DNA from 4 places in the Pseudomonas sp. 4CAES_32.4 genome. Region 4 is predicted to be linked to each of the others. Evidence: predicted binding sites of a transcription regulator. Region 4 holds the regulator's gene; each other region holds the start of a gene.
What was found. The regulator FliA, encoded in region 4, starts transcription of late flagellar genes. The targets are predictions, from matches to a motif close to CTAAAGTTTNNNNNNNNNNNGCCGNTAA.

Region 1: AC3Y64_RS02305 (methyl-accepting chemotaxis protein) is a predicted target of FliA. The motif match lies at 1,006-1,033, and genes of this name have one in related genera.
Region 2: AC3Y64_RS27300 (methyl-accepting chemotaxis protein) is a predicted target of FliA. The motif match lies at 878-905, and genes of this name have one in related genera.
Region 3: AC3Y64_RS01840 (methyl-accepting chemotaxis protein) is a predicted target of FliA. The motif match lies at 860-887, and genes of this name have one in related genera.

Annotation. Positions count from the first base shown of each region.
Region 1 is NZ_CM176882.1:514,843-517,042, reverse strand. Features, by position in the region: gene AC3Y64_RS02320 (methyl-accepting chemotaxis protein) at 1-183, opposite strand, end outside; gene AC3Y64_RS02315 (cell division protein ZapA) at 283-585, opposite strand; gene AC3Y64_RS02310 (hypothetical protein) at 582-812, opposite strand; gene AC3Y64_RS02305 (methyl-accepting chemotaxis protein) at 1,090-2,200, shown strand, end outside.
Region 2 is NZ_CM176882.1:6,034,734-6,036,933, reverse strand. Features, by position in the region: gene AC3Y64_RS27305 (LysR substrate-binding domain-containing protein) at 1-827, shown strand, start outside; gene AC3Y64_RS27300 (methyl-accepting chemotaxis protein) at 1,012-2,200, shown strand, end outside.
Region 3 is NZ_CM176882.1:412,292-414,491, forward strand. Features, by position in the region: gene AC3Y64_RS01840 (methyl-accepting chemotaxis protein) at 1-785, opposite strand, end outside; gene AC3Y64_RS01845 (hypothetical protein) at 1,066-1,320, shown strand; gene AC3Y64_RS01850 (lipocalin family protein) at 1,351-1,920, shown strand; gene AC3Y64_RS01855 (formimidoylglutamate deiminase) at 2,041-2,200, opposite strand, start outside.
Region 4 is NZ_CM176882.1:1,739,533-1,741,732, reverse strand. Features, by position in the region: gene AC3Y64_RS07865 (chemotaxis response regulator CheY) at 1-359, opposite strand, end outside; gene fliA (RNA polymerase sigma factor FliA) at 526-1,266, opposite strand; gene fleN (flagellar synthesis regulator FleN) at 1,263-2,093, opposite strand.

The DNA of each region.
Region 1 (2,200 bases), 1.2 Mb from region 4:
GCGTTCGATGTCGTTGCGCGTCGCTTCGATGCTCGACGGCAGGGCTTGTTCGACCAGATAGCTCTGGGCGAGGCGGTTGACCACCAGGGTATAAATGCCAACCACGATCAGAATGCTGACCAGCAGGGCGGTGCCCATGCTGAGAATCAGCTGCCATTGAATACTGCGTCGCCACAACTGCATGGAGCACCCCCAAAGAATAAGTGGCGGAAGCAATGCAACAGCCGTGCCGATTGTATACAACCTGATCGACAATCTATTCTTTGGTTGTGCGCAACCCCATCAACCCTGATTGATGGTCTTGGCGATGGTGTCGACCGTGGCGCTGACTTGCTCTTGGTAACGGTCGAGTTCTTCCTGATGCAGCTTCTTCATTTCAATCTGCTGCGAGCACAGATTCATCGCTGCCAGCACCAGCAAGCGGTCACCGATCAGTGTCGGGTATTTGCGTTTGGTGTCGGCCAATGCGGCTTTGAGCATCAGTGCCGCGTCCAGCAGGGTCTGTTCTTCCCCGGCCGGTGCCTTGATCGAATAGTCCTCCCCGAGAATGGAGATGACTTTTACCCCTGCTGTCTGGTGGTTCATGCGCTGACCGGACCTGCATTGACGCGATCAACCAGAGCTTGAATGCGTGCAGCGGTGGCGCCGTGCTTCTCTTCCTGTTCCATCAGGTTCAGTTGCAGGCTTTCGTTTTCATCCTTGGCCTGAGCCAGTTCCGTGGACAGGTTCTGGTTGGTTTGTGCGAGGGTCTGGTTTTGCTGCACCAGGTCGCTGACGAGCTGTTCCAATTGGCTGAGGGATGCTTCCAACATTTTGATCTTCCAGGCGTTTTTCAAAGGGCGCGTACGATAAAGAAAAGTCACCACAGATGCCAGGGTTAAACCGGCGCAAGGCCTTGATTTTCCTGGTGGGCGACCGTTCTCGCGAGTTTTAAAGACTGTGATTTACCGATCTTGTTCCTGCACTTCGTCGCCGGACGGCCGCTGCGACAAATGCGCACATGAACTAAAGAGTTCATTGGCCTGACCGATAAGTCATCCAACAGCAGTTTCAGCCCGCATGGATGCGGCCCTTCTCGGTATCCAGTCCATGTCCCTTCGCAATATGAATATCGCCCCTCGGGCGTTCACCGGTTTCGCCCTTATCGGCGGCCTGATGTTGATCCTCGGCGTCTTCGCCCTGAACCAGATGAGCAAAATCCGTGCGGCCGGCGAAGACATCGCCACCGCCAGCGTGCCGTCGATCAAAGCCCTCGATGAGTTCACCCAGCTGACCCTGCGTCTGCGCGTGCTGTCCTATCGCTTGCTGATCAACCGCGAAGCGGATGTGCAGCAGAAAACCATGGACCTGTTCGACATGCGCAACCGGCAGATCGCCGACGCCCAACGCGCCTACGAACCTTTGATCGACGGCCCGCAGGAACGCGCGGCTTACGAGCAGTACGTGCAGTTGCTGGCGCAATACCGTCAGCTTGAAGACCGCATGAAAACCCTGTCGCGCAACAATCAGGTCGACGAATTGCGGCAGATGCTCAACAGCGATTTGCTGGCCAACTCTGAAGCGGTGAACACCGCACTCGCACGGCTGCTGGAGATCAACACCCAGCAGATCGCCGAGACTGATCAAGGCGCTTCTGATCAATATTCGATGTCGTTCAATCTGGTCGTGACCTTGTTGGTCATTGCTACCGGCCTGACCTTCCTGTTCGCCTGGCTGCTGACGGTCAGCATCACCCAGCCAATCTCCAAAGCACTGGACGCTGCGGAAACCATCGCTGAAGGCAACCTGACCCAGCCGATCCACGTCGACGGCAGCGACGAAGCCGGACGCCTGCTCGCGGCCATGGCCAAGATGCAAGCGAAACTGCGCGACACCTTGCAGCGCATTTCCGGTTCGGCCACGCAACTGGCCTCCGCCGCTGAAGAGCTGAACAGTGTCACCGACGAAAGCGCTCGCGGCCTGACCCAGCAGAACAACGAAATCGAGCAAGCGGCCACAGCGGTCAATGAAATGACCAGCGCCGTCGAAGAAGTCGCGCGCAACGCCGTGAGCACGTCGGAAGCTTCGAAGAACGCCACCACTTCGGCTGGCGACGGTCGTGATCTGGTGCAGGAAACGGTCAGCGCCATCGAACGCATGAGCGCCGACGTGCAGAGCACGGCATCGTTGATCGGTGACCTGGCCAACGAATCCCGCGACA
Region 2 (2,200 bases), 2.0 Mb from region 4:
TCACCCAGAGTGCGGTGAGCCGGCATATTCGTACGCTCGAAGATCACTTTGCCTGCAAGCTGTTTCACCGCAGCGGTCGCCATTTGCAGCTCACCGAGTCGGCCCGCTTGCTGCTGCCTGGCATTCGCGAAGGTTTCGCCGCCCTCGAACGCGCCTGCAATACCTTGCGCGCCGAAGACGACATCCTGCGCATGAAAGCCCCGTCGACGTTGACCATGCGCTGGCTGCTGGCGCGGCTCAGTCGCTTTCGTCATTTGCAGCCGGGCAACGAAGTGCAATTGACCAGCGCCTGGATGGACGTCGATTCGGTGGACTTCAACGATGAGCCGTTCGATTGCGCGGTGTTGTTGAGCGACGGGCACTTCCCGCCGGATTGGGAGGCGAGCCTGTTGTTTCCCGAAGAATTGATACCGGTCGGAGCGCCGAACCTGCTCAATGACCAGCCGTGGGATCTGGCCCGGCTGGCCTCCACCGAACTGCTCCACCCGACCCCGGATCGCCGCGACTGGCGCAGTTGGCTGGAGCACATGGGCTTGTCCGATCAGGTCTCGCTCAAGGGCGGACAAGTCTTCGACACATTGGAACTGGGCATGATTGCGGCGGCTCGCGGTTACGGCGTATCGATGGGCGATCTGCTGATGGTGGCCGAGGATGTCGCGCAGGGTCGGCTGAGTCTGCCGTGGCCGACTGCGGTCGCCAGCGGACTGAATTATTACTTGGTGTGGCCAAAAACCCGTCCGGGAGGTGAACGTTTGCGCCGTCTCAGCGACTTCCTGCAAGGCGAAGTTCGCGCCATGGAGCTGCCGGCGGTTACGCGCTTGAGCTGAAACGTTCGAGCCGCCACAATGGCGGCCTTGCGCCATACCCACGTTGCGCGCTCAAGTATTCGGTTTCACCGCCGACTATGAGCATGTGGAACCGTCGTGCCGGTATCCACGATCCACCCCCATTATTAGAAAATTATCCGAGTCGAGATCAAGGAGGATCCCGTCGCTCGGCCAGGAGCTGTCCATGTCTCAACCTCGCGCTCGGATCGCCTCGCAGCTGGGCCTCGCGCTCGCTGTGATACTGGCGATTGTCATCAGCGGCAGTACGGTGTTCGCCCTGCGTTCGCTGGATACTGCCAACCTCGCCACCCGTGAAGAACATTTGGCCAGTGAGGCGCGGCTGCTGGCCGACCAACTGAGCACGTTCCACGGCACGCTGCGTGAAAGCACCCAGCGTCTGAGCGGGTTGTTCGAGAAGCGCTTCAGCGCTGGCCTGAGCATTCACGCCGATGAGCCGGTGAATGTCGCCGGGACCCAGACCCCGGGCCTGCACCTGGGCAGCGAAGTGTTGAACAACAACTTCAAGGAAGTCGACGAGTTCAAGCAGATGACCGCCGGCGTCGCCACACTGTTCGTGCGCAGCGGCGAAGACTTCGTGCGGGTCAGCACCTCGTTGACCAAGCAGGATGGCAGCCGTGCCATCGGCACCTTGCTTGATCACGCGCACCCGGCCTACGCCAAGTTGATGGCGGGGCAAGGCTACGTCGGCCGCGCCTTGCTGTTTGATCGTTCGTACATGACCCAATACACCCCGGTGCGTGATGGCAGCGGCAAGGTGATTGCGGTGCTGTTCGTCGGCTTCGACTACACCGACGCGCAGAACGCCCAGTTCGACAACCTCAAGCGCTTCCGCATCGGCCAGACCGGCTCGCTGGCGCTGCTTGATGAGCAAAACAAATGGCTGGTCCCACCTGCGGGTGTGCAGGCGCTGGATCAGGCGATACCGGTGATCAACGGTTTGTCGAAGACGCCGGGCAAAGGTCAGTTCTGGGGCGACAAGGCCGAAGATTTCTACAGCGTCGCCGTGCCGTTCGACGGTGGCCCGTGGTCGGTCGTGGCGAGCATGCCGAAGGCCGAGATTCGCGCGGTGACCTGGAGCGTCGGTACGCAACTGGCGATCGGCAGCCTGCTGGCGATGCTGTTGGCCGTAGGTTCGGCGATGTGGCTGCTGCGTTCCAAGCTGCAACCGCTGGGTGATCTGGTGCGTCAGGCCGAAGCCTTGGGTGCCGGTGATCTGAGCGTGCGCCTGAACGTGACGAGCAACGACGAAATCGGTCAGCTGTCCCGCGCGTTCAACCAGATGAGCCAGGCGCTGTCGACGATGGTCGAGCACATCCGTCGTTCTTCCGAAGAGGTCAACAGCCGTGCGCAGG
Region 3 (2,200 bases), 1.3 Mb from region 4:
ACCAGCGCCACGTACCAATCCGCCGACGGCACACCGTTGACGTGGGTGAAGGAGATCAACTGAGTCTTGCCGTCGAACTCGACTTCTTTCAGGCCCGGGCTGACTTTCGGCGCGCCGTTCGGGTAAGCCTCGGCGAGGGTCTTGAGCACCAGTTTGTTGTCCGGGTGAATCAGGATCTTGCCGTCGGCGCTGACGATGAACGCGTGGCCGTGGCCGCCGAAATTCAGCGAATTGATGATCGCGCTGACGCTGGTCAGGTCGATGTCGGCACCGGCGACGCCGAGCATCTGGCCCTGGCGCTGCACCGGGGTGGCGACGGTGATCACCAGCTTGCCCGAGGACGCGGCAATGTACGGTTCGGTGACGATGGTCTGTTGTGCACTGTTGGCGGCTTTGTACCAGCCACGGGCACGCGGATCGTAATCCGGCGCACGGTTGCCGGCCGGTACAGAGAACATTACGCCGTCAGCGCCGCCGAAGTAGCTGAGCTGGAAATTGCCGGTGTAGGCGGGCAGGTCGATGATGCGTTTCAGGCTGGCCGGCGCGTTACCGTCGACGGCGACTTGCTGCGACAGCGATTGCAGCAACTGAATGCGGCTTTCGAGCCACGTCTGAATGTTGCTGGTGGTCAGGCTGCCCAGTTCCTGCATTGAGGACTCTGTGCTGGTGCTCAGGGCTTCGCGCTGTCGATAGTCGTTGAACAAAATGAAACAGGCGAACGCAACGGCCACCACGAGGGCGGCAGCCAACAAGATCTTGTGGCTGAATTTCATGTTTCTGGTCATCGAATGAGCTACCGCGAAGGGGCTGGTCAAGAAAGGGCGGCAATTTTCCATCGTCGGAGCTTTGCGCTGCTTTTATGTCGACCGTTGCGCGCCAAAGATTAGGCGTCTTTTGCGAAAGACGACGAAATGCTCAATAGCCCTACAAAGTGTCTGATTTATCGGCAAATGCCGGACGGGCGGGCTAATAAATAGCCCTTTCCCCACGGAACCAGATGAGGGTTTTCTCTTCTAAGCTTCTGGTTGGCACCATGCCATCCCCCCTCGTTCCAGGAGTTACACCATGTCGCTGCGATCTCTCGCCCTGCTGTCGTTTTGCGTGCTGTTGGCCGCATGCAGCAAGGTCAATCAGGAAAACTACGCCAAGCTCTCCGCCGGTATGGCCAAGGCCGAGGTCGAGACTCTGCTCGGCAAACCGACCGATTGCTCGGGCGCGCTTGGCATGTCCAGTTGCACCTGGGGCGACAAGAACAGCTTTATCAGCGTGCAGTACGCCGGTGACAAAGTGCTGATGTTTTCCGGCCAAGGCCTGAAGTAAACCGGGGCTTCGCGCCCACGGAGAAGAAAAATGAAGCGGTTATTGCTGATCCTTTTTGCCGGCCTGGTACTGGCCGGCTGCGCCAGTTCCGGCGTCGACCCGTTGGCGCCGAAAACCGTCAACAGCGTCAATCTCAAGCGCTATCAGGGGACCTGGTATGAACTGGCGCGCTTGCCGATGTACTTCCAGCGCAATTGCGCGCAATCCGAAGCCCGTTACACCCTCAAGCCCGACGGCAATGTCGCGGTGCTCAATCGCTGCCTGACGCCGGATTGGCAATGGGAAGAGGCCAAGGGCACGGCTTATCCACAGGTGCCGGGCAAGACCGACAAGCTCTGGGTCGAATTCGATACCTGGTTCTCGCGTCTGATTCCGGGTGTAGCGAAAGGCGAATACTGGGTGTTGTACGTCAGCGACGACTACAAGACCGCCATCGTCGGCGACCCGAGCCGCAAGTACATGTGGCTGCTGTCACGTACGCCGACCGTCAACGGGGTGGTGCGTGAAGAGCTGCTGAGCAAGGCGCGTCAGCAGGGTTATGACACGACGCGATTGATCTGGCGCGCGTCGGATCGGCAGATGGCCAAGACCTCGAATTAAGCAACGGCGTAAATCAAATGTGGGAGCTAGCCCTGCTAGCGATTGCGGTGTGTCAGTTAACAATTTTGTTGACTGATACGCCCTCATCGCTAGCAGGGCTAGCTCCCACATTTTTTTGTGTCAGCCTAAAAGGTCGCGCAAGACTTGGGTGAATGCGCGCGCACTGTCCTCTTCCCCTGCATGCCGACCATCGCGCACCACCCACTGGCCGTTGACCAGCACATCGCGGACCTGCCGATCCCCACCGGCAAACAACCAGCGATTCAAAATCCCGTCGCCC
Region 4 (2,200 bases):
TCGAAAATCTTCTCGATTTTGTCTTTCAGCGCCTGAGCCGTGAAAGGTTTGACTACGTAGCCGTTCACACCGGCCTGAGCGGCTTCGATGATCTGCTCGCGCTTGGCTTCTGCAGTCACCATCAATACCGGCAGGTGCTTGAGTTTTTCATCGGCACGCACGTGACGCAGCAGGTCGATACCGGTCATGCCCGGCATGTTCCAGTCCGTTACCAGAAAGTCGATGCTTCCGCTGTTGAGCACTGGAATGGCGGTAGTGCCATCGTCAGCCTCGACGGTGTTGGTGAACCCAAGATCACGCAGCAGGTTCTTGATGATCCGCCGCATCGTTGAGAAGTCATCAACGATGAGGATTTTCATGTCTTTGTTCAATTCGACCTCCAAGCAGTCTTAAACGCGCCCAGCACCTGGACGCGCCACTTCAATCAATCGGCGCAGCACTCGAAGACTGTCTGGAGCACAACAGAGCAAGACCGGTGCCGTTCATCACCGCACCAGCCTCGTTCGCAGTGTCCCCACACTGCCTTCAGCGCGCTCGCCACTCCCCCAAACGCCCCCGCAAACGGGCCGCGCACTGGCTGTGTAACTGGCTGACCCGCGATTCACTGACGCCAAGGACTTCACCGATTTCCTTGAGGTTCAGCTCTTCGTCGTAGTACAGCGCCAACACCAGTCGCTCACGCTCCGGCAAATTGGCAATCGCGTCCGCCAGCGCCGCCTGGAAGCGTTCATCTTCCAGATCGCGTGACGGCTCAAGATGAGCACTCGCGCCATCCTCGTGCAGCCCTTCGTGTTCGCCGTCCTGCAACAGGTCGTCGAAACTGAAGAGGCGGCTGCCCAAGGTGTCATTCAAAATCCCGTAGTAATCGTCGAGACTCAATTGGAGTTCGGCTGCAACCTCGTGATCTTTAGCGTCACGGCCGGTTTTAGCTTCAATTGAGCGAATTGCGTCACTGACCATACGGGTATTGCGGTGAACCGAACGTGGCGCCCAATCCCCTTTGCGCACTTCGTCGAGCATCGCGCCGCGGATTCGAATGCCCGCGTACGTTTCGAAACTGGCGCCTTTGCTGGCGTCATATTTGGTCGAGACTTCGAGCAGGCCGATCATCCCGGCCTGGATCAGATCTTCGACCTGCACGCTCGCCGGCAACCGTGCCAGCAAGTGATAGGCAATGCGTTTGACCAGCGGCGCGTAACGCTCGATCAGCTCGTATTGAGCATCGCGTGCCGACTTTTTGTAGTAATTCATACCGCTAGCGGTCATATGACAGGCCCTGCCGTTTGCTGCACGAGGCGCTCGACGAAAAACTCAAGATGGCCGCGCGGGTTGGCGGGCAGCGGCCAGGTGTCGACCTTCTGTGCAATGGCTTTGAACGCCAGCGCGCACTTGGAGCGCGGGAAGGCTTCGTAGACTGCACGCTGCTTCTGCACCGCTTTACGCACGCTTTCGTCGTAAGGCACGGCGCCAACGTATTGTAGGGCGACGTCGAGGAAGCGATCCGTGACCTTGGTCAACTTGGCGAACAGGTTGCGCCCTTCCTGCGGGCTCTGCGCCATGTTGGCGAGGACGCGGAAGCGGTTCATGCCGTAATCGCGGTTGAGCAGCTTGATCAGCGCGTAGGCGTCAGTGATCGAGGTCGGCTCATCGCAGACCACCAGCAACACTTCCTGCGCTGCGCGCACAAAACTGACTACCGAGTCACCAATACCCGCAGCGGTGTCGATCACCAGTACGTCGAGATTGTCGCCGATGTCGCTGAACGCCTGAATCAGACCGGCGTGTTGCGCCGGGCTCAGGTGGACCATGCTCTGGGTGCCGGAAGCAGCCGGCACGATGCGGATACCGCCCGGCCCCTGCAACAGCACGTCGCGCAATTCGCAACGGCCTTCGATGACGTCAGCCAGTGTGCGTTTCGGGGTTAGCCCCAGCAGAACGTCGACGTTCGCCAGCCCCAGATCCGCGTCCAGCAGCATGACCCGACGGCCAAGCTCTGCCAGCGCCAGGGACAAGTTCACTGACACGTTAGTCTTGCCGACGCCACCTTTGCCGCCGGTCACCGCGATCACCTGTACGGGATGCATGCTGCCCATGTTATTTCTTTACCTTGTCTTGCATAGACGGAGGCCACATTACTGGCTGCGCGTTCACAACCGGAACAATGCATGGCAGACCATCGATGTAGGTACAAAAACTGTTC